DNA from 2 places in the Streptomyces sp. NPDC092370 genome. Region 1 is predicted to be linked to the other one. Evidence: riboswitches for the same ligand, from Rfam matches in the RefSeq annotation. Region 1 holds a riboswitch; the other holds the start of a gene.
The links. Region 1 has a riboswitch for S-adenosylmethionine ahead of thrC (threonine synthase). Riboswitches for the same ligand answer to the same signal wherever they lie in the genome.
Positions count from the first base shown of each region.

Region 2: linked by a shared signal. The riboswitch ahead of ACIQHQ_RS04515 (aminotransferase class V-fold PLP-dependent enzyme) and the one ahead of thrC (threonine synthase) in region 1 are both predicted to bind S-adenosylmethionine.

Region 1 covers NZ_JBIVQO010000003.1:146,322-157,616, reverse strand. Annotated here, with positions in the region: gene ACIQHQ_RS11920 (hypothetical protein) at 1-340, shown strand, start outside; gene ACIQHQ_RS11915 (hypothetical protein) at 400-549, shown strand; gene ACIQHQ_RS11910 (hypothetical protein) at 564-1,133, shown strand; gene ACIQHQ_RS11905 (carboxylesterase/lipase family protein) at 1,144-2,700, opposite strand; gene ACIQHQ_RS11900 (NADH:flavin oxidoreductase) at 2,790-3,953, opposite strand; gene groL (chaperonin GroEL) at 4,131-5,753, opposite strand; gene ACIQHQ_RS11890 (cold-shock protein) at 6,143-6,346, opposite strand; gene ACIQHQ_RS11885 (MoaD/ThiS family protein) at 6,794-7,069, opposite strand; gene thrC (threonine synthase) at 7,180-8,466, opposite strand; SAM riboswitch class I at 8,482-8,637, opposite strand; gene ACIQHQ_RS11875 (glucosyl-3-phosphoglycerate synthase) at 8,793-9,764, shown strand; gene ACIQHQ_RS11870 (trehalose-6-phosphate synthase) at 9,838-11,226, shown strand; gene otsB (trehalose-phosphatase) at 11,234-11,295, shown strand, end outside.
Region 2 covers NZ_JBIVQO010000001.1:998,446-1,009,740, reverse strand. Annotated here, with positions in the region: gene ACIQHQ_RS04535 (NYN domain-containing protein) at 1-289, opposite strand, end outside; gene ACIQHQ_RS04530 (hypothetical protein) at 327-566, opposite strand; gene ACIQHQ_RS04525 (rhomboid family intramembrane serine protease) at 726-1,478, shown strand; gene ACIQHQ_RS04520 (Lrp/AsnC family transcriptional regulator) at 1,475-1,756, shown strand; gene ACIQHQ_RS04515 (aminotransferase class V-fold PLP-dependent enzyme) at 1,849-3,231, opposite strand; SAM riboswitch class IV at 3,366-3,482, opposite strand; gene trpD (anthranilate phosphoribosyltransferase) at 3,555-4,619, opposite strand; gene ACIQHQ_RS04505 (cytochrome bc complex cytochrome b subunit) at 4,758-6,380, opposite strand; gene ACIQHQ_RS04500 (Rieske 2Fe-2S domain-containing protein) at 6,377-7,450, opposite strand; gene ACIQHQ_RS04495 (c-type cytochrome) at 7,447-8,259, opposite strand; gene ACIQHQ_RS04490 (heme-copper oxidase subunit III) at 8,341-8,961, opposite strand; gene ACIQHQ_RS04485 (hypothetical protein) at 9,107-9,508, shown strand; gene ACIQHQ_RS04480 (Ig-like domain-containing protein) at 9,588-10,841, opposite strand; gene ACIQHQ_RS04475 (cytochrome c oxidase subunit 4) at 10,972-11,295, opposite strand, start outside.

The sequences.
Region 1 (11,295 bases):
CTGGTTCGTGCGCGGCGCCTCGGAGGACGACGTACTGCGCGCACTCACGGCCGGTCTGCCGACCCCCGTCCACCACCCCGCCGCCCTGGTCCGCAACCGCCTGACCAGCAAACGTCCACCGCCACCCGCCCCACGCCCACCCCTGCGGGTCCTGGAGTGCGCGAACTGCGGCGCGCCGGGGCGTCCGGAAACCCTGCCAGGGGGTCGTTGCAGCGCTTGCCGGGGTGAACGCGCCGCCGCACAACCTCCCGCACCCCTGTGCGCCCCCACGATCCACGACCGTGCGGCCGAGATCCGCGCCGCGATGTCCCGGCGACGGCAAGAGGAGGCACACACATGACGGCTCCAACGGCGCGGCGTCACTCCCCCAGGGCACGATGGAAGGGAGGAGGCACCACGATGCCCCCTGGTACCGCTGACCGCCCGCTGATGCCCATCGAAGACTTCGAGGCTCTCGCCAACGCGGCCCCGGATCACGTGCGGCTCGCATACGTGGACGGCCGTGTCCGCACGAAGGACCCGCTCAGCGTCAAGGACTACGCCGACTGAGGACAATGGGCGTCATGAACCACGCCCAGCTCACCGCCCTAGGCCGTGCCCTCCGTCTTCTCGGTGAGCACGGGGAAGCCCTCGGCTCCGACACCCCGGACGCCAAACTGCACGAGGTCAAGGCCGACCTGAAGCGCGCCCTGGACCTGCTGGAGGACAGCGTCACGACCGCGGCGCCCACCACGCGCTGCCCGGAACACCCCACCGGCCCGGTCGACGAGAGCGCCCCTGACCGGTGCCTGCTGTGCGAGACCCGGCGCAGGACGGCCCGCCGGAACGAGTTCAACGGCCCCGCCCCCCAGTACCGGCCCGCCGAACCCGCCCAGTCCCGCTACGGCGTGCGCGGCGACCGCCCCCAGCCCCAGCAGCGCTGGCTGGCGGAGCTGTGGAACGGTCAGACCTGGCAGTTGTGCGGCACCCCGCGCCGGGACCGGCGTGAGGCCGAGCTGTTCATCGCCGCCCAGCGCAAGGCTCCCCGGGCCGCCATGGCCTACCGGCTGGTGCACGAGTTCACCGACTACGAGGTGCTGCGGGTGTGGGGGACGCCGGTGAAAGTGGACATCGAGCCCATGGGCAACCTCTGACCACCCGGGATCACAGCAGCGGCAGCGGGCGGAACTCGTGCCCCTCCCACAGGCGCCGCGACCGTTCCTCCGGATAGGCCGTGACCACCGGCTTCGCGTCCAGCACCTGCACCAGCCGCCGCTCGTCGTCGTACGCCGGCCAGCCCGGGTCCCCCGTCCTCGCGAAGGACGTCCAGGACGAGCGGAAGCGGGACGACAGCGCCTCGGCCTCGGCGGACGGCTCCACGCCCGCGAACAGCAGCAGCCCCAGGTCCGCCCCGTACGTGCCGAACAGCAACGGGATGTCCAGGCCGTGGCAGGCGCCGAGCGCACCGCCGCTGCCCGGGGCCGGCCAGGTGAGTTCGTAGACGTGCGCGCTGCCGCCACCGGCGCGCTGGGCCTCGGCCAGGTGCAGCGAGGGCATGTTGAACAGCCAGTCCGTCTGGACGCGTTCGTACAGCTCGCCCGGCAAGGCGTCGGGGAAGGCCGTGCGGTAGGCCTGTTCGCCGTCGGGTCCGGGAGCGAAGAGGCGGAGGGCCGAGGCCGCCCTCTCGTCGGTGATCCGGCCGAGTTGGCCCGCCAAGGCGATGAAGAGGCGGTACTCGTCGCGGTTGTGGCCGACGAGGAGGTCGACGTCCTTCGCCGAACCGGACGCCAGCGCCTGCCACGGGGTCGTCGGCAGGATCTCGCCGTCGACCACCGGGGAGAAGGGGGTGACCGTGGGCGCCGCCTGGCCCCAGCGGTCGACGCGCTGGAGCATCTTGGCGCTCAGCGTCTCCCCGGCCGACGTCAGCCGGCGCGGATCGATCGTCGAGAGGTCGGCGACCGTGGGGCGCAGGCCCAGCTCGGCGGCGAGGGCGGCACCGATGTCCCGGGCCAGCGCGTCGGAGAAGAACGTCCCCGGCACGCTCTGGGCGATCGCCCGCCGGAACAGGCCGGTCGCACGCGGCATGGAGAGCAGCGAGGCGACCGAACCGGCTCCCGCGGACTCCCCGAAGACCGTGACCTGGCCGGGGTCGCCGCCGAAGGATTCGATGTTGTCCCGCACCCACTCCAGCGCGGCCACCTGGTCGAGCAGCCCCCGGTTGGCGGGCGCGCCCTCGATCGATGCGAAACCCTCCATGCCCAGGCGGTAGTTGAGGGACACGACCACCACGTCGCCGTCGGCGGCGATGTGCCGGGCGTCGTAGCCGGGGCTGCCGGAGTGCCCGAGCTTGTAAGCGCCGCCGTAGATCCACACCATCACCGGCCGGTGGGCGCTCGGGTCGGGCTCGGGTGTCCAGACGTTGACCGTGAGCCACTCGTCGCCGTGGGGCACTTCGATCAGGCCCGGGCCGCCCAGATTGCCGAGATCCTGCGGGGGCGGCGGGCCGAAGGCGTACGCGCCCCGTATGCCGTCCCAGGCGTCGGCGGGCCGCGGGGGCATGAAGCGGGCCTCGCCCACCGGGGGCGCGGCGAAGGGGATGCCACGGAAGACCGCGAGCCCCGCCTCCCTGCGCCCCCGGACGGCACCGGCGGTGGTGCGCACCACCGGTCCGGGCTGCTCGGAGGGGCCGTCCGCCGGGGGGCGGGACTCGGTCGTCGTCATCTGGATCTCCTCAGCGACTGCGAGTGAACAGGAGCCAGGTCAGTGTCCTTGACTGACGCAAGCAGATCCAGAGCCCTTCGGAGGCAGGGTCAGCTGAGGGTCTTGAGCGACGCCGGGTCGTACGGCGCGAGGTCCTCGAAGCGGCCGTCGAGCACCTTGCGGGCCCACTCGGGGTCCTGGAGCAGGGCGCGGCCGACGGCGACCAGGTCGAACTCGTCGCGCTCGAAGCGGTCGAGGAGGTTGTCCAGGTCGCCCAGTTCGGCGCCCTGGCCCTGGAAGGCCTTGATGAAGTCGCCGTTCAGACCGACCGAGCCGACGGTGATGGCGGGCTTGCCGGTGAGCTTCTTGGTCCAGCCGGCCAGGTTGAGGTCGGAGTCGTCGAACTCGGGCAACCAGTAGCGGCGGGTGGAGGCGTGGAAGGCATCGACACCGGCGGCGGCCAGCGGCGTCAGGATGGCCTCCAGCTCCTCGGGCGTCTCGGCGAGGCGGGCGTCGTAGGCCCCCTGCTTCCACTGGGAGTAGCGGAAGATGATGGGGAAGTCGGCGGAGACGGTCTCGCGGACGGCCGCGACGATCTCCTCCGAGAGCTTGGCACGGGCGACCCGGTCGCCGCCGTAGGCGTCGGTGCGGCGGTTGGTGCCCTCCCAGAGGAACTGGTCGAGCAGGTAGCCGTGGGCGCCGTGGATCTCGACGCCGTCGAACCCGATGCGCTCCGCGGCGGCCGCGGCCTCGGCGAACGCGCCGATGACGGCGTCGATGTCGGCCTGCGTCATGGCCTCCCCGGTGGGCTCCGTCGCGCCGATGCGCAGGCCGGAGGGGCCGACGGCCGGGGCGTCGGCGACCGGCGGCTCACCCTGGTTGCGGACCATGCCGATGTGCCACAGCTGCGGCACGATCGTGCCGCCCGCCGCGTGCACCGCCTCGGCAACCCTGGCCCAGCCGGCGAGTTGCTCGTCACCGTGGAAGCGGGGCACACGGTCGCTCTGCCCGGCCGACTCGTGACCGACGTAGGTGCCCTCGGTGACGATCAGGCCGACTCCGGCGGCGGCGCGGCGCGCGTAGTACGAGACGACGTCCTCGCCCGGCACACCGGCCGGGGAGAACATACGGGTCATCGGCGCCATCACGATCCGGTTCGGAACGGTCAGGCCGCCCAGCGATACGGGCCGGGACAGGATTTCGGCGGCGCGGGAAGCGGAGGCGGCGACAGTCACGTGGGGGGCTCGCTTTCGGATACCGGAGGGTATGTGCATGCGCATAGGGCGTACGTTCCAACCCCTCGGCCCCGCCCCCGCCATCCCGCCCCGGCCGTGATCCCGATCACGCCCCGGACGCATACCGCAGGCGCACCGGATACGCCCGAGGGCGGCACCCCCTGCCGAACAGGAGGTGCCGCCCTCGGTAAGGACGTCGATCAACCGTCAGGTCGATCAGAAGTCCATGTCACCGCCCGGCATGCCGCCGCCGGCGGGCGCGGCGGCCTTCTCCGGCTTGTCGGCGATGACGGCCTCGGTGGTGAGGAACAGCGCGGCGATGGAAGCGGCGTTCTGCAGAGCGGAGCGCGTCACCTTCGCCGGGTCGATGATGCCTTCGGCGATCATGTCGACGTAGTCACCGGTCGCGGCGTTCAGGCCGTGACCGACGGGCAGGTTGCGCACCTTCTCGACGATGACGCCACCCTCGAGACCACCGTTGACGGCGATCTGCTTGAGCGGGGCCTCCAGGGCCAGCTTCACGGCGTTGGCGCCGGTCAGCTCGTCGCCCTCCAGGTCCAGCTTCTCGAAGACCGAGGAGGCCTGCAGCAGGGCCACGCCACCACCGGCGACGATGCCCTCCTCGACGGCCGCCTTGGCGTTGCGCACGGCGTCCTCGATGCGGTGCTTGCGCTCCTTGAGCTCCACCTCGGTGGCGGCACCGGCCTTGATGACCGCGACACCGCCGGCGAGCTTCGCCAGGCGCTCCTGCAGCTTCTCGCGGTCGTAGTCCGAGTCGCTGTTCTCGATCTCGGCGCGGATCTGGTTGACCCGGCCCTGGACCTGCTCGGCGGAGCCGGCACCGTCGACGATGGTGGTCTCGTCCTTGGTGATGACGACCTTGCGGGCCTTGCCCAGGAGGTCGATCGTGGCGTTCTCCAGCTTGAGGCCGACCTCCTCGGAGATCACCTCGCCGCCGGTGAGGATGCCGATGTCCTGCAGCATCGCCTTGCGGCGGTCGCCGAAGCCCGGGGCCTTGACGGCGACGGACTTGAAGGTGCCGCGGATCTTGTTGACGACCAGGGTCGACAGGGCCTCGCCCTCGACGTCCTCGGCGATGATCAGCAGCGGCTTGCCCGACTGCATGACCTTCTCCAGGAGCGGGAGCAGGTCCTTGACGTTGGAGATCTTGGAGTTCGCGATCAGGATGTACGGGTCGTCGAGGACGGCCTCCATACGCTCCATGTCGGTGGCGAAGTACGCCGAGATGTAGCCCTTGTCGAAGCGCATACCCTCGGTGAGCTCCAGCTCCAGACCGAAGGTCTGGGACTCCTCGACGGTGATGACGCCTTCCTTGCCGACCTTGTCCATGGCCTCGGCGATGAGCTCGCCGATCTGGGTGTCGGCGGCGGAGATGGAGGCCGTGGAGGCGATCTGCTCCTTGGTCTCGACGTCCTTCGCCTGCTCCAGCAGGGCGGCGGAGACGGCCTCGACGGCCTTCTCGATACCGCGCTTGAGGGCCATCGGGTTGGCGCCGGCGGCTACGTTGCGCAGACCCTCCTTGACCAGGGCCTGGGCGAGCACGGTCGCGGTGGTCGTACCGTCACCGGCGACGTCGTCCGTCTTCTTGGCGACTTCCTTGACCAGCTCGGCGCCGATCTTCTCGTACGGGTCCTCGAGCTCGATCTCCTTGGCGATGGACACACCATCGTTGGTGATCGTGGGCGCGCCCCACTTCTTCTCGAGGACGACGTTGCGGCCCTTGGGGCCGAGCGTCACCTTCACGGCGTCCGCGAGCTGGTTCATGCCGCGCTCGAGGCCGCGCCGCGCCTCCTCGTCGAACGCGATGATCTTGGCCATGTGAAGTGGTCCCTCCAGGACTGGGGGTGATTACTTCGGACCGCGCCCGCGCCCGCGACGGACGGCCCCGACCGGCTGGTTCCTTGCCCCATCCGGTCCGTGGGCCTCACCGACCCGGTCCTTACGTTGTCACTCTCACCTTCAGAGTGCTAACGCAATGATTAGCACTCGACCCCTCCGAGTGCAAGGTGCGCCCGCGAAGCCGGCTCGACGAGGGGTGGTGGTCGGGTGACGGGCGGGGCAAGCGCCCGGCGGGACCGGGACGGGCCGTCAGCCGCCCCGCGAACGCCGCCCGGCAGGGGTTCCGAACAGGCCGAAGGGCCCGCACCCCGGGGGGTACGGGCCCTTCTGAGAAGACCGGTCGCTTGAGCGTTGGTCGTGGTGCGCGTTCAGGCAGAGACGCGAACCATGTCGGCCTGCGGTCCCTTCTGGCCCTGCGAGATCTCGAACTCGACCCGCTGGCCCTCTTCAAGGGTGCGGTAGCCGTCCATCTGAATCGCGCTGTAGTGGACGAAAACATCCGCACCACCGTCGACCGCGATGAAGCCGTACCCCTTCTCCGCGTTGAACCACTTGACGGTGCCCTGAGCCATGCCTAACTCCCCTATTACTGGCCCTTGCACAGATCCACACTTCGCGGACCCGGGTCAGACCTCACCCCCCACGGTTGGGGGCGTGCGCCGGAACGCGTCGACCGCGGCCGAATGTATCTGTCCAACTGCCGTCTGCAACAGGTCAATCGGACGAGAATTCCGGACGCGCAGGGTCCGGAATGTAGGCAGAATTCGCCCGAATTCAGGGCAAATCGGGCTCCACAAAGAGAACAAAAGCCGCAAAAGATGCGCACACTTTGGCTACATCTTGTCGGGCCCGCGGAGGGAATTCAGGGTTCCGATCAGAGGATCGGGATCGTGTTCCCCAACTGTATCGCGCTCAATCACACAGAATTGCCCCCTCCGCTTCTCTCACGGAGGGGGCAATTCGGTGAACTCTCAGTGACAGCCGTTACCGAAGGTAATAATCGGGCCGGTCGACCGGGTTCAGCCGCCGGCGACGGCGGGAATGATCGACACCCCGGCACCGTCGGGCGTCGCCGTCTCCAGCCCCTGTTCGAACCGCACGTCGTCGTCGTTGACGTACACGTTGACGAACCGGCGCAGCTTGCCCTGGTCGTCCAGCACCCGGGCGGCGATCCCGGTGTGGTTCTTCTCCAGATCGGCGATGACCTCGCCGAGATTCGCCCCCTCGGCGGCGACCTCGGCCTGACCGCCGGTGTAGGTGCGCAGGATGGTGGGGATGCGAACGGTGACGCTCATGTCTTCAAAACCTCCGGTTGGGTGACAAACCTAGGGGCGCGGGGCTGTGCCGATCCACGGCTCCGCCGCGTGGGCGCGAACGACCCCCACCGGCCCGCAGGGATCAACGATCAGACGAGCCCAGCCGCCCGGAACGCATCCAGGCTGGGACGAATGGTCGCCGAAAGACCCGTGCCCGCCACCGCATCCAGCGTCTTGAGACCATCCCCGGTGTTCAGTACCACGGTCGTCTTCGACGGGTCGAGCACACCGCTCTCGATCAGCTTCTTCGTCACACCCACCGTCACACCGCCGGCGGTCTCCGCGAAGATGCCCTCGGTCCGGGCGAGGATCTTGATCGCGTCCACGACCTGCTCGTCGTTCACGTCCTCCACGGCACCGCCCGTGCGGCGCGCGATGTCCAGCACGTACGGCCCGTCCGCCGGGTTGCCGATGGCGAGGGACTTGGCGATGGTGTCCGGCTTCTGCGGGCGGACCACGTCGTGCCCGGCCTTGTACGCCGTCGACACCGGCGAGCAGCCCTCGGCCTGCGCGCCGAAGATCTTGTAGGGCTTGTCCTCGACCAGACCGAGCTTGATCAGCTCCTGCAGGCCCTTGTCGATCTTCGTGAGCTGCGAGCCGGAGGCGATCGGCACGACGAGCTGGTCGGGCAGCCGCCAGCCGAGCTGCTCGCAGATCTCGTACGCGAGGGTCTTGGAGCCCTCGGCGTAGTACGGCCGCAGGTTGACGTTGACGAAGCCCCAGCCCTCTCCGGCCGGGTCGCCGATCAGCTCGGAGCAGAAGCGGTTCACGTCGTCGTAGTTGCCCTCGATGCCGACGAGCTCACCGCCGTAGACCGCGGCCATGACGACCTTGCCCTCCTCCAGGTCGTGCGGGATGAACACACACGAGCGGAAGCCGGCGCGGGCCGCGGCGGCGCCCACCGCACCGGCGAGGTTGCCGGTGGAGGAGCAGGAGAGCGTGGTGAAGCCGAAGGCGCGGGCGGCCTCCAGGGCCTGGGCGACGACACGGTCCTTGAAGGAGTGCGTCGGGTTGCCGGAGTCGTCCTTGACGAAGAGCTTGCCGGCGTCGACACCCAGCTCGCGGGCGAGGTTGTCGGCCTTGACGAGCTTGGTCCAGCCCGGGTTGATGTTCGGCTTGTCCGCCACGTCGGCCGGAACCGGCAGCAGCGGGGCGTAACGCCAGATGTTCGCCGGTCCCGCCTCGATCTTCTTACGCAGTTCCTCGGTGTCGTAGGCCGAGAAGTCGTAGGCGATCTCCAGCGGGCCGAAACACTCCTCGCACGCGAAGACCGGGCCGAGGGGGACGCGGTGACCGCACTCGCGGCAGCTCAGCGCCGCGGCGGGACCAAGGTCTACGGTGGAGTCAGTGGTGCTTGCAACAGTCTGCGCAGCCATGTGAGGCGAGGCCCTTCCTCATCTTCCTCACGACGCGTTTCGCCGTGAGACGGATTTGGCACCTTCCCTAGCCGGGAGCCTCGCGAAGTGGTCGCCAGTGACCTACGAGAACCGACTGGAGGGTTGCCGGGGCTTCATCGGGCCGTTTCCCTCTGCCCCTCTGGATGAGCTGTATGTGGTTGTAGGCGGCGGGTGACCCCGGACATGCGATGGTCATCCGCGTTGTTCAAGACTGTAACCGACGACCAGGACAGTTGAGATAGCCGTCCGAACCGCGAGATGGATCACCGTCCGTCCCGCCCGGAGTACGCAGAGGAGCCGCCACGGTGCTGGAAGAAGTCGAGCGGTGGCTGAGCACCCGTTCCTGGTCCGTGAACGATCGCCCGCTCCACCAGATCCTGGCCGCCAAGCAGCGCACGGGCCAGACGGTCAGCGTCGTGCTGCCCGCGCTCAGCGAGGAGGCGACGGTCGGTGACATCGTCGCCGTCATCCGCCACGACCTGATGCGACAGGTCCCGCTCGTCGACGAGCTGGTCGTCGTCGACTCGGGGTCCACCGACCGCACGTCCGAGGTGGCCGCCGCCGCGGGCGCGCGGGTGGTGCACCGGGACGGGATACTCCCGCGGCTGCCCGCCGTGCCCGGCAAGGGCGAGGTGCTGTGGCGCTCCCTGCTCGTCACCCGCGGGGACATCGTCTGCTTCGTCGACGCGGACCTCAGGGAATTCTCGTCCGACTTCGTCTCCGGAATCGTGGGCCCGCTGCTCACCGAGCCGGACGTGGACCTGGTGAAGGCCATGTACGACCGTCCGCTCGGCACTGAGCTCGATTCGCTCGCCTCCGCCAGGACCGCCGGGCAGGGCGGCCGGGTCACCGAACTGATGGCGCGCCCGCTGCTCAACATGCACTGGCCGCGGCTGGCGGGCTTCGTGCAGCCGCTCGGCGGCGAGTACGCGGCCCGCCGTTCCCTGCTGGAGCGGCTGCCGTTCCCCGTCGGCTACGGCGTGGAGCTCGGCATGCTCGTCGACGCCCTGCACCTGGCGGGCCTGGACGCCCTGGCCCAGGTGGACGTCGGGGTGCGCAAGCACCGGCACCAGGACGGGCAGGCGCTGGGCCGGATGGCCGCCGCGATCTACCGCACGGCCCAGCTGCGGCTGGCCCGCGGGCACCTGGTCCGGCCGTCCCTGACGCAGTTCGAGCGGGGCGAGGACGGCTTCGAGCCCCGGACGTACTCCGTGGACACCGAGGAGCGTCCCCCGATGGTGGAGATCGCCGAGTACCAGGCGCGGAGAGCGGCCTGACCGGGGCCGTTTTCGGCCGCGCACGGCAGATCCGTACGTTTGAGCGTTTCCGGGCCGGGCTAGGTTGAGGTCTATGGCTTCAACGTACGGTGCTGCGCAGGTGCTGGTGGCCTCCAACCGCGGTCCGGTCTCGTACACGGTGGGCGAGGACGGTTCGCTGGACGCCAAACGGGGTGGCGGCGGCCTGGTCTCCGGGCTCTCCGCGATCGGTTCGGACGCGGACGCGCTGTGGGTGTGCTCGGCGCTGTCCGACGGCGACCGGGAGGCGGTGAGGCGCGGGGTCGGAGAGCACGGCGTGCGGATGCTGGACATCCCGGCCGACGTGCACGCCGACGCGTACAACGGCATCGCCAACTCGGTCCTGTGGTTCGTCCACCACATGCTGTACCAGACGCCCCTGGAGCCGGTCTTCGACGCTGAGTTCCGGCGGCAGTGGGCGTCCTACGAGACGTACAACCGGGCGTTCGCCGAGGCGTTGGCCGAGGAGGCGGCGCAGGGTGCGGCGGTGGTGGTGCAGGACTACCACCTGACGCTGGTGCCGGGCATGCTCCGCGAGCTGCGCCCGGACCTGAGGATCGGCCACTTCTCGCACACGCCGTGGGCGCCGCCGGAGTACTTCCGGATGCTGCCGGACGACGTGGCCGGGCAGGTGCTGCGCGGCATGCTCGGCGCGGACCGGCTGGGCTTTCTCACCGAGCGCTGGGCGGAGGCGTTCACCGCGTGCGCCGAGCGGTTCGCCGGCGGGCTCGGCGGCACGCGGGTCGGAGTGCACGGACTGGGGGCCGACGCGGACTTCCTGCGCAAGCGGGCCCACGAGCCGGACGTCGAGGAGCGGATGGCCGGGCTGCGGCAGGAGATCGGCGAGGGCCGCCGCACCATCGTCCGCGTCGACCGCACCGAGCTGTCCAAGAACATCGTGCGCGGCCTGCTGGCGTACCGCCGGCTGCTGGAGGCCCACGCGCAGTGGCGCGAGCAGGTGGTGCACGTCGCCTTCGCGTACCCCTCGCGACAGGACCTCGCCGTGTACCGGGACTACACGGCCGAGGTGCAGCGGGTCGCGGACGAGATCAACGCCGAGTACGGCACACCGGGCTGGAAGCCGGTCGTGCTGCACGTCAAAGACGACTTCGCCCGCTCGCTGGCCGCCTACCGGCTGGCCGACGTGGCGCTCGTCAACCCCATCCGCGACGGCATGAACCTCGTCGCCAAGGAGGTACCGGTCCTCTCCGACGCGGGCTGCGCGCTGGTGCTGTCGCGGGAGGCCGGGGCGCACGAGGAGCTGGGCGAGGACGCGATCACGGTGAACCCCTACGACGTCACGGGCACGGCTCAGGCCCTGCACGAGGCCCTGTCGATGCGCCCCGAGGAACGCGCCGAGCGCTGCAAGCGTCTGGCCGCCGCGGCGACGGCGCTGCCGCCGGCGCAGTGGTTCGTGGACCAGCTCGAAGCGCTGAGGGGCTGAGGGCCGGATGAGCAGCCAGACGGGCGGGAGTGCCCCGCACGACTCGCCGGCCGCTCGGCAGCGGCAGGA
Region 2 (11,295 bases), on a different contig from region 1:
GAGCGCCGGTCAGTTCCGGCTGGGTCTCTCTGAGGTTCTCCCCGATGCGCTGCCGGAACAGCGGATCGGTCTCCAGCGCCGCGGCCATCGCGTTGCCGGCGAACTTGGCCCTGCGGTTCGGGGCGAACCTGGCGTACTGCCTGAGCTGGGCGGGCAGCTCGCCCACCGTCAGCGAGCCGAAGCCGTCGGAGACGATCTGCACGACCCTGCGGCGCACACCGTCGGGCAGGGGACGGTCGAGCACCTCGGCGGCGCCGTCCCCCGGCCCCCCGCCCGTGGTCTCCACCATCCGTCACACCCCAATGCCTGTGCGGGGCCGCCTCCCGTCAGGAGCCGGCGCCCGGCCTGTCCACGAGTTCCACCTGGTCCACCGCGTTGCACCAGCGGCAGCGCACCGACTCGATGCTCTCACTGAGCACCTCGCGCTCCTCGACCTTCGGCTCTCCGGCCAGGTCGAGGTGGACGTACTCGACGACCTTCGACGAGCGGGTCACGTCGAACCTCGTGAGGTTGCCGCAGAGGGTGCAGCGCCACCGCGTCTCGGCGGTCGGCAGGGGAACCGTCATCGTGACCTGTTCTCTTTCCTTCTAGTGTCCGTGACGCGACCGGCATCCCCGGTGCGTATGGCTCGTAACCCTACGGCCTGGCGGGTCCTCGCCGCCTGCCCGTCCACGGCGGCGAGGCGACCTGGGTGGTTGCGTCCGTTTGCGTCATGCTTTGTGCTCATGATCTCCAAGTGGAGTGCGTCGATCGTCCGGGCCGGCAGATCGGTCAGGGGGTCGTCGGCGCCGGTGACGTACTCACTGATCGCCCTGTGCTGTCTGTCCTTCCTGGCCGGACCCGCCTCGGGCCTGAACCCGGCGTACGGCACCGGCGACGAGCTCCTGGCCGTACAGCGGGCCTACTTCCGGCGCTGGGGGGTGATTCCCGCAGAACTGTTCGAAGGGTCCGCGGGGTCGGCCCTCACGCCCGCGACGGCGCTCTTCGTCCACGGCAGCTGGGTGCACCTGCTCGGCAACATGCTCTTCCTCTACGTCTTCGGGGCGATGACCGAGGAACGGATGGGCCGCGTGCAGTTCACCCTGTTCTACGTCGGCTGCGGCTACCTGGCCCTGCTGGGCTACACCGTCGCCAACGCGCACTCCGAGCAGTCCCTGGTCGGCGCCTCGGGGGCGATCTCGGCGGTCCTCGGCGCGTTCCTGTACCTGTTCCCCCGCGCCCGGGTCACCAGTCTCCTGCCGTTCCTCTTCTTCCTTCCGGTGCGCTTCCCGGCGTGGGTCGTACTGCCGTTCTGGGCGGCGCTGCAGTGGCTGGCGGCGGGGCGGGCCTCGGACGGGCCGGGGGTGGCCTACCTCGCCCACCTCATCGGGTTCGGTCTGGGCTTCGGCTATGCGTCGGTCCGCTACGGCCGCCCCACCAGCCCTACTAGAGTGAAGGCCGCCCCTGCTCCGGCCCCCGAGGGAGAGAACCAGCCGTGATCACCGCGATCGTCCTGATCAAGACCAGCGTGGACCGGATCCCCGAGATCGCCGAGTCGATCGCGGCGCTGGACAGCGTCAGCGAGGTCTTCTCCGTCACCGGCACCTACGACCTGATCGCGATGGTCCGGGTGAAGGAGCACGAGGACCTGGCGGAGGTCATCCCGGGCCGGATCAGCAAGATCCCCGGAGTGGAGGGGACCGACACGCACGTGGCGTTCCGTACGTACTCGCAGCACGACCTGGAGGCGGCATTCTCGATCGGCCTGGACAACTGAGGCCGTCGCGTCCCGCCCCGCGCGCGTGACCTGCTCACGGACACCCCCGAACCCGCCCCGCGGATGATCGTCCCGGGCAGCCGCCCACCGGCTCAGGCGGAGGTGTCCGGCACGCAGCGCCCGTCCTCGGTGCGGTAGTTCCACTTCGCCCCGTCCGTCACGAGCTCCCGCACCGCCCGCACGAACCGCTCCACGTGCTCGTCCGGCGTGCCCGCGCCGAAGCTGACCCGGATGGCGTTGAGCGACTTCTCCCCGGGCACGGCCTCCGGCGACCCGCACTCCCCCTGCGACTGCGGGTCGCTGCCGAGCAGCGTGCGCACCAGCGGATGGGCGCAGAACAGCCCGTCCCGCACGCCGATGCCGTACTCGGCGGACAGGGCGGCGGCGAAGTGGGAGCTGTTCCAGCCCTCGACGACGAAGGAGAGCACCCCGACCCGCGGGGCGTCGTCCCCGAAGAGGGACAGGAACCGCACCTGGGGAACGCCGGCGAGACCCTCCCGGACCGCGCGGATGAGGTACTGCTCACGGGCCACGAGGGTGTCGAAACCGGCCTCGGTCAGCGCCTTGCAGGCCGAGGCGACGGCGTAGGCGCCGATGACGTTGGGCGAACCGGCCTCATGGCGGGCGGCGCTGTCGTGCCACTCCACGTCCACTCCCCCGTCATCCCGCCGGCCGACCTTGCGGCTGGCGCCGCCGCCCGCGAGATACGGCTCGGCGGCGCGCAGCCAGTCGGCCCGTCCGGCCAGGACGCCCGAGCCGAAGGGCGCGTACAGCTTGTGCCCGGAGAAGGCGACCCAGTCCACGTCGAGGCCGGCGACGGACACCGGGTGGTGCGGGGCCAGCTGGGCGGCGTCCAGCACGATCCGCGCACCGTGGGCGTGCGCGGCCGCGGCGAGTTCCCGTACGGGCCACAGCTCGCCGGTGACGTTCGAGGCGCCGGTGACGCAGACCAAGGCCGGCCCGTGGCCCCCCTCGGTCGACACAGACCGGCCGGCCAGGGCGCGCTCCAGGGTCTCGACGGCCTCACGGGGGCTGCGCGGGGCGTCGAGGCACGTCACGCGGGCGTTGCGCCAGGGCAGCAGGGCGGCGTGGTGCTCGGTCTCGAAGACGAAGACCTGGCAGTCGGCGGGGAGCGCGGCGGCGAGGAGGTTGAGGGAGTCGGTGGTGGAGCGGGTGAAGATCACCTGGTCGCCCTCGCGGCAGTCGAGGAACTCCGCGACGGTCCGGCGGGCGTTCTCGAACAAGTCGGTCGACAGCTGGGACAGGTACCCGGCCCCGCGGTGCACGCTGCCGTAGTACGGCGCGTAGGCGGCCACGTCGTCCCAGACCCGCTGGAGGGCCGGGGCGCTGGCGGCGTAGTCGAGCGCGGCGTAGGTGACTTCGCCCCCGGTCACGAGCGGGACGGTGACATCCCGGCCCAGAACGGGCAGCGGGGCACAAACAGACTGATCGGCGGCAACGGTGGAGACGGACATGGGTGAACTCCCGTGACGGCAGGTGGAATCCGCCCGCGAGCACATACGGCTACAAGCGGGGGTGAAGGAAAGAGGGGATGCGGAGGCGGGGCTCTGCGGCCCTATCGCATTCGCTGGTTCACGAGAGACTCCTCGTCACGCGCTTGCCACAGACCTCGCTGCCTGCGGCCTGGTCTTCACCCGGGGCACCCCGCCACGGACGGAGGGTTGCCGGACAGTCGGCCGGGGCCTCATGACTGTCACTCATGACCTGCCGGGAACGTACGCGAAAAGATCGGCGTCCCGCAACCCGAGTCCGGATCGCGGGACGCCGTCCCGGTTCCCTACGTGTTGCTCGCGGCCACCCAGCGCTCCAGCGTCCGCTTCGCCGCACCGGAGTCGATCGACTCGGCCGCCTTCACCATCGCGGCGCGGATCTGATCGGCCAGTGGCGCGGTGGTGGGCTCCAGGGCCACCAGGGCCGCGGCCGAGTTCAGCACCACCGCGTCCCGCACCGGCCCCGTCTCTCCGTCCAGCAGCCGCCGCGCGACCTCCGCGTTGTAGGAGGCGTCCGCGCCACGCAGAGCCTCGACGGGGACCAGTTCGAGGCCCACGTCCCGGGGGTCGAAGGCCTCCTCGGTCACCTCGCCGTCCCGGACGATCCAGACCCGGGACGTGGCCGTGGTGGTGAGCTCGTCGAGGCCGTCGTCACCCCGGAAGACCAGGGACGAGTTGCCGCGTTCGGCGAACACGCCCGCGACGATCGGCGCCATGCGGGGGTCCGCCACGCCGACGGCCTGGGCCCGGACCCGGGCCGGGTTGGTCAGCGGGCCGAGGGCGTTGAACACCGTGCGGATACCCAACTGGCCGCGGGCCGCGCCCGCGTGCCGCAGCGCCGGGTGGAACTTCACCGCGAAGCAGAAGGTGATCCCGGCCTCCTCGGCCACCTCGGCGACCCGGTGCAGCGGCAGTTCCAGGTTGACCCCGAGCTTCTCCAGCACGTCGGAGGCCCCGGACGCCGAGGACGCGGCCCGGTTGCCGTGCTTGACGACCTTCGCGCCGGTGCCCGCGACGACGATCGAGGACATCGTGGAGATGTTGACCGTCTTCGCGCCGTCACCGCCGGTGCCGACGATGTCGACCGTCGCCCCGGGCACCTCGATCACGTTGGCATGCTCGTACATCGCGCGGACCAGGCCGTTGATCTCCTCGACGGTCTCGCCCTTGGCGCGCAGGGCCACGACGAACCCGGCGATCTGCGCCTCGGTCGCCTCACCGCGCATGATGCGGTCCATCGCCCAGGCGGTGTCGTCGGCGCCCAGGTGCCTGCCGTCCAGCAGGCCGTTCAGCAGCAGGGGCCAGGAGCGGCCCGCCGCGGTGTCGCCTCCAGCGGGGGTCACAGCGCTCATAAGCCGCTCCAGGGTCAGGCGTCCCGCACTACGGGACGAGAATCTCAACGAGGTCCACCCTATCCAGCCCCGAGCGCGGCGAAGGGCCCCGTCCGACGATCGGACGGGGCCCTTCGGTGTGGCGTGGCGAAGCAGTGATCAGTGGTGGCCGTGGCCGCTCGTGATCTCCCGGTACTCCTCGGCGGTGGGCTTCGGGATCTGGGCACCCTCGCCGTAGTAGGCGTCGCTGAGCTTGGCGCGCAGCTTCTCGGAGCCCTTCACCTTGCGCTCGACACCGTTCTCGTCGACCGTCGGGCCGATCTCGGCCGGCTTGTACTGCTCGTGCGCGGTGAGCGTGTACATCTGCTCCTGGCTGAGCGGCTCGTGCACCTCGATGAACTCACCGTGCGGCAGGCGCTTGATGATGCCCGACTCGCGGCCGTGCAGCACCTTCTCCTTGTCCCGGCGCTGCAGGCCGAGGCAGATGCGCTTGGTGACGATGAAGGCGATGACCGGTCCGACGAAGAACCCGATCCGGACGAACCAGGTCACCGCGTTGATCGACAGATGGAAGTGCGTGGCGACGATGTCGTTGCCACCGCCGATCAGCATGATGATGTAGCCGGTGACCCACGCGACACCGACGCCGGTGCGGGTCGGGGCGTTGCGCGGCCGGTCCAGGATGTGGTGCTCGCGCTTGTCCCCGGTGACCCACGACTCGATGAACGGGTAGAGGGCGATGATCGCGAGGAACACACCGAAGAGCACCAGCGGGATGAACACGCCCAGGACGAGGGTGTGGCCCCAGAGGTTGATCTCCCAGCCCGGCATCGCCCGGATCAGGCCTTCGGCGAAGCCCATGTACCAGTCGGGCTGGGCACCGGTGGACACCTGGTCGGGCCGGTACGGGCCCAGGACCCAGATCGGGTTGATCGTCGCGATCGCGGCGAGGGCCGAGATGAGACCGAAGACCAGGAAGAAGAAGCCTCCGGCCTTGGCCATGTAGACCGGCAGCAGCGGCATGCCGACGACGTTCTTGTTGGTCCGGCCGGGACCCGCGAACTGGGTGTGCTTGTGGTAGAAGACCAGGATCAGGTGGCCGACCACGAGCCCGAGCATGATGCCCGGCAGCAGCAGGATGTGGATCGAGTAGAACCGGGCGACGAAGTCGGTGCCCGGGAACTCCCCGCCGAACAGGAACATCGAGATGTACGTGCCCACGATCGGCACGGACAGGATCGCGCCCTGCGTGAAGCGGACACCGGTGCCGGAGAGCAGGTCGTCCGGGAGCGAGTAACCGGTGAAACCGGTGAACATGCCCAGGACGAACAGCAGGAAGCCGAACAGCCAGTTGATCTCGCGCGGCTTGCGGAACGCGCCGGTGAAGAAGACGCGCATCATGTGCACGAACATGCCGGCGAGGAAGATGATCGCCGCCCAGTGGTGGATCTGCCGGATGAGCAGACCGCCGCGGACGTCGAAGCTGATGTCCAGGGTGGAGGCGAACGCCTCCGACATCAGCTGCCCCTGGAGCGGCACGTAGCTGCCGTGGTACTCCACCTCGTTCATCGACGGGTGGAAGAACAGCGTCAGGTACACACCCGTGAGGATGATGATGATGAAGCTGTAGAGGCAGATCTCACCCAGCATGAAGGACCAGTGGTCCGGGAAGATCTTGCGCATGTTGGCCTTGGCCAGGGAGTAGATCCCGAGGCGGCCGTCGGCCCAGTCGGCTACCCGCTCACCCGCGGGCGCCTTGCGGCGTGTCTGTGCAGTGCTCATCCGCGCTCCCAGAAAGCAGGGCCGACGGGCTCTTCGAAGTCGCCGAGCGCCTCGAGGTAGCCCTCGTCGTTCACGCCGATGCGGAGCTGCGGCAGGGCGTGACCAGCGGGACCGAAGATCACTCGGGCACCGTCGGAGAGGTCGAAGGTGGACTGGTGGCAGGGGCAGAGCACGTGATGCGTCTGCTGCTCGTACAGGGAGATCGGGCAACCGACGTGGGTGCAGATCTTCGAGTACGCGACGATGCCCTCGTGCGACCACTCGAGCTCGCGCTTGTCCTTGATGTTCTCCGGCTGGATCCGGACGATCATCAGGGCGGCCTTGGCGATCTCGTTCTGGAAGTCGTGGTCGTGCTCCTCCAGGCCCTCGGGCTTGGCGAAGGTCAGCGAACCGACCGCGACGTCGGAGGGACGCAGCGGCTCGTTGGTGTTCATGTTGACGAGCAGCTTGCCCTTGGACCAGAGCGTGTGGCGGAGCTTCTCACCAGGCAGCGGGCCGAGGTCGCGCAGCAGCACGACTCCGGAGAGCGGCACCAGCGTGAGCGCCCCGAGCATGGTGTTGCGGATCAGCTTGCGGCGGCCGAGCGCGGACTCCTTGGCGCCCTGCTTGAAGTCCGCGAAGACCTTCTCGCGGACCTCGGGCGTCGCCTCGATCGGGTGCCGCTCGTCGGCGACCTCCACGTCCGACATCAGGGTGCGGGCCCAGTGGACCGCGCCCGCGCCGATGCAGAACAGCGCGATGCCGAGCGTCATGCCCAGCGCGAAGTTCAGGGCGCTGATGTGGCCGAGCGGCCAGATGTAGACCGCCTTGTCGACCGGGATCGCCACGAACGCGGCGATGAAGGCGATGGTGGCCAGCATCGACGTCGTGAACATCAGGGCGACCGCGCGCTCGGACCGCTTGGCGGCCCGCTCGTCGACGTCCTGGATGCGGTGCTCGTGAGGCGGCAGGCCCGGGTCGGCGAACGGGTGCTTGTCGTCCGCGACGCTCACCGCGCCGTGCCCGTGCTCGTCATGTCCTGCGGACTGCGCGGCAGGCAGGTTCTCTTCTGGAATGTCTTGGCTACTCATGACTTCTTGGCCTTTGCGGTCCGGGCGGCGACCCACACGGCGACGGCGATCAGACCGCCGAGACCGAAGATCCAGCCGAAGAGGCCCTCACTGACCGGCCCGAGGCCACCCAGTTCGAGGCCGCCGGGGCTCTCGGTCTTTTCGCTGTTGACCGCGTCGAGGTACGCGATGATGTCCTTCTTGTTCTTCTCCGACAGCGTGGTGTCGGGGAAGGACGGCATGTTCTGCGGGCCGGTCTGCATGGCCTCGTAGATGTGCTTCGGGGAGACGCCCTCGAGGCTCGGCGCGTACTTGCCGTGCGTCAGCGCGCCGCCCTTGCCGGTGAAGTTGTGGCACTGCGCGCAGTTGTTGCGGAACAGCTCACCGCCCTTGGCGATGTCGGCACCCTGGGGGCCGTACTGCTCCTCCGTCGGGACGGACGGACCGGCGCCCAGCGAGGCGATGTACGCCGCGAGCTGGTCGATCTCGGCCTGCGAGTAGATGTTCTTCTTCTCCGGGACCTGGGGGCCCTGGGAGGTGGCGGCCGGCATCCGGCCGGTGGCCACCTGGAAGTCTACGGCCGCTGCGCCCACACCCACCAGGCTCGGCCCGTCGGAGGTGCCCTGACCGCCGGTGCCGTGGCAACTGGCGCAGCCGACGGCGTAGAGCTTCTTGCCCTCCTCGATGGTGAGGGACTGGGCGGTTTCGTCGGCCTGCGCCTGGCCCGCGGGTGCGAACACGGCGTACAGCCCCCCGGTGCATGCCAGCGCGAGGAGTAGGACGACGAGCGCCGCCAGCGGGTGGCGTCGTCGTGCGGAGAGCTTTTTCACGGATTACCCCGGTGTCAGGATCTTCTGCGTCGATGCTTCTGGGATGCGCGCTTCTTCGAGCACGCGCGGATGCGGGCCCTGCTACTTGATCATGTAGATCGTGGCGAAGAGACCGATCCAGACGACATCGACGAAGTGCCAGTAGTAGGACACGACGATCGCGGCCGTCGCCTGCTCGTGGGTGAACCTCCGGGCCGCGTAGGTCCGGCCGAGGACCAGCAGGAAGGCGATGAGACCGCCCGTCACGTGCAGGCCGTGGAAGCCGGTGGTCAGGTAGAACACCGAGCCGTACGGGTCGGAGGACAGGGACAGGCCCGCCTCCTTGACCAGCTCCGTGTACTCGAAGACCTGACCTCCGATGAAGATCGCACCCATCACGAAGGTGACGATGAACCACATCCGGAGCTTCTTCACGTCACCGCGCTCGGCGGCGAAGACGCCGAGCTGGCAGGTGAGTGAAGAGAGCACCAGGATGGTGGTGTTCGTCGCCGAGAACGGGAAGTTGAGATGGGCAGCCATCTCCTTCCAGTGATCGGGACCCGTCACCGATCGCAGGGTGAAGTACATCGCGAAGAGGGCCGCGAAGAACATCAGCTCGGAACTCAGCCAGATGATGGTTCCGACGCTGGTGAGGTTCGGCCGGTTGACCGACGGGTGCGCGTGCCCGGTTTCTACTGTCGTTGCTGTCGCCACGACCGACATTATGTCGGTCGCTTATCCCGCCCTCACTCCGGGGGGTGCCGTTCGGAGTGTCTGAGCCGGTCGTACCGGTGTTGACGTGGTCTTCAAGGGAGTAGCATCCGGCCCAACGGGCCTGTCCTTACGACGCTGACGTCACGGAGGAACAATGCAGCCGACCGCCACGGTGCTGGTCTACAGCGACGACTCCAACACCCGGGAGCAGGTGCGGCTCGCCACGGGACGAAGGCCGGCTCCGGACGTTCCCGTGGTGGAGTTCGTGGAGTGCGCGACTCCCGCCGCGGTGCTCACGGAGCTGGACCGGGGTGGGATCGACGTCTGTGTGCTGGACGGCGAGGCCGTGCCGATGGGCGGCATGGGGATGTGCCGGCAGATCAAGGACGAGGTGTTCGACTGCCCGCCGGTTCTGCTGCTGATGGGACGGCCCCAGGATGCGTGGCTGGCGACCTGGAGTCGTGCGGAGTCGGCCGTGACCTTGCCGGTGGAACCGGTGGAGTTCGCGTCCGCGCTGGCGTCCCTGCTGCGGGAGAAGGCGGCCTTGAACGCCTGAGGACTCGGCGCTTCCGCTTGTATGGCGACCTGGGTGCGTGGGGGGTTGTTCGCGCGGTTCCCCGCGCCCCTGAGGGCGTTCAGACGCTCTGCGGGCGCAGGCGGGCTCTGTCGGCCGCGGTGGGGCCGTCCGGGGTGCCGCCCACGAGGGCGCTGCCGGTGCGCCACTTCGCCCAGTCGAGGTTCCAGTCGCCGAAGCCGTTGCCGAAGGGCGCCATCGTGTCGCCGCCGGAGTTCACGACCTTGACGATGTCGCCCTCGCGGACGGTTTCGTAGAACCACGCCGCGTTCTCGGTGCTCATGCCGGTGCAGCCGTGGCTGACGTTGGCGTAGCCCTGGGAGCCGACGGACCAGGGGGCGGCGTGGACGTACTCGCCGCTGTGGGTGACCCGGACCGAGTGGTGCACCACCAGGTCGTAGAAGTCCGAGGCGCCGATGCTGGCGCTGGTCATGCGGACGGTGCCCTCCTTGGCCAGGACGACCTTGACGCCGTTGCGCGTGTCGTAACCGGGCATGCCCGTGGTGACCGGGATCTCCCGGACGATCTCGTCGTTCTTGTAGACGGTCATCCGGTGGGCGGCTGCGTCCGTGAGGGCTATGAGCTTGTCCGCGGTGGTGATGGTCAGCGGCTTGGCCTTGCCGCCCCACATCCGGTCGCCGATCTTGATGCCCTGGAGGTTGCTGCGGACCTGGACGGTGGCCCGGGCGGGCCAGTAGTCCTTGGGACGGTAGTGCAGCTTCTTGTCGTCCACCCAGTGCCAGGCGCCGTCCGTGGCGGGGGTCGAGGAGACCTTGAGGGCGCGTTCCACGACGGCCCGCTGGGCCTTGACCTTGACGGGCTGGCTCAGCTCGGCCGTGATCGGCTGGCCGACGCCGTAGGTGCCCGCCCTGGGGCCGAAGGTGACGTCCAGGCGCTTCTTGGTGGTCGGCTTGCCGGTGTCGAAGGTGACGACCTTGCGTCCGGGCGCGCCGTCCTCGTCCTCGGTGCTCACCCGGACCGTGTAGCTGGCGTTGGCGGCGAGCGGGGAGGTGCTGTGCCAGCGGCTGCCGTCGGCGGCGAGTTCGCCCGCCACGTAGCGTCCTGAGGCGTCGTGGGCGGTGACGTCCGTGATGCGCCCGCCGGAGTCCTCGACGACTTCGAGGGGCTTGTCCGGGTCGGCCTTCTCGCGGCCCTCGGAGGGGGCGTTGAAGGACACCTGGTCCGCGGCGTCGTAGGGGCGGGCGGCGAGCGGGTTGCCGTCCGAGCCGCAGGCGGTGACGCCCGCGCAGAGGGATATCACCAGCAGCGTGCAGCCCACGGCGGTGCGGGGGCGGGAGATCACTGTGTGGCTCATGACCCCACGCTAGGAAGCAGGGTCAACAGCGGCACGCCGAATGACTCGTACGAGTGACATGTATTGCGGCAGAAGAAGGGGCCCGGACCCTCCTCTCGGAGTGTCCGGGCCCCTGTGCGCTCGGCGCGTGTTACTGGGTGCGGTTCTCACCGCGGTAGTACTCGAAGACCCAGCCCCAGACCCCGATCAGGATGATCGGCAGCGAGAAGTACATCAGCCACCAGCCGATCGCGATCGACAGGAAGGCGAGGGCGCCGCCGATGGCCAGCGAGAGCGGCTGCCAGCTGTGCGGGCTGAAGAACCCGACCTCGCCGGCGTCGTCCGCGACGTCCGCCTCCTTGTTGTCCTGCGCGCCCACGTCGACCCTCTTGGCCGTGAAGCCGAGATAGAAGCCGATCATGATGCACAGGCCGAAGGCCAGGAAGAGGGCCGTGGTGCCGGCCGGTTCCTGCGA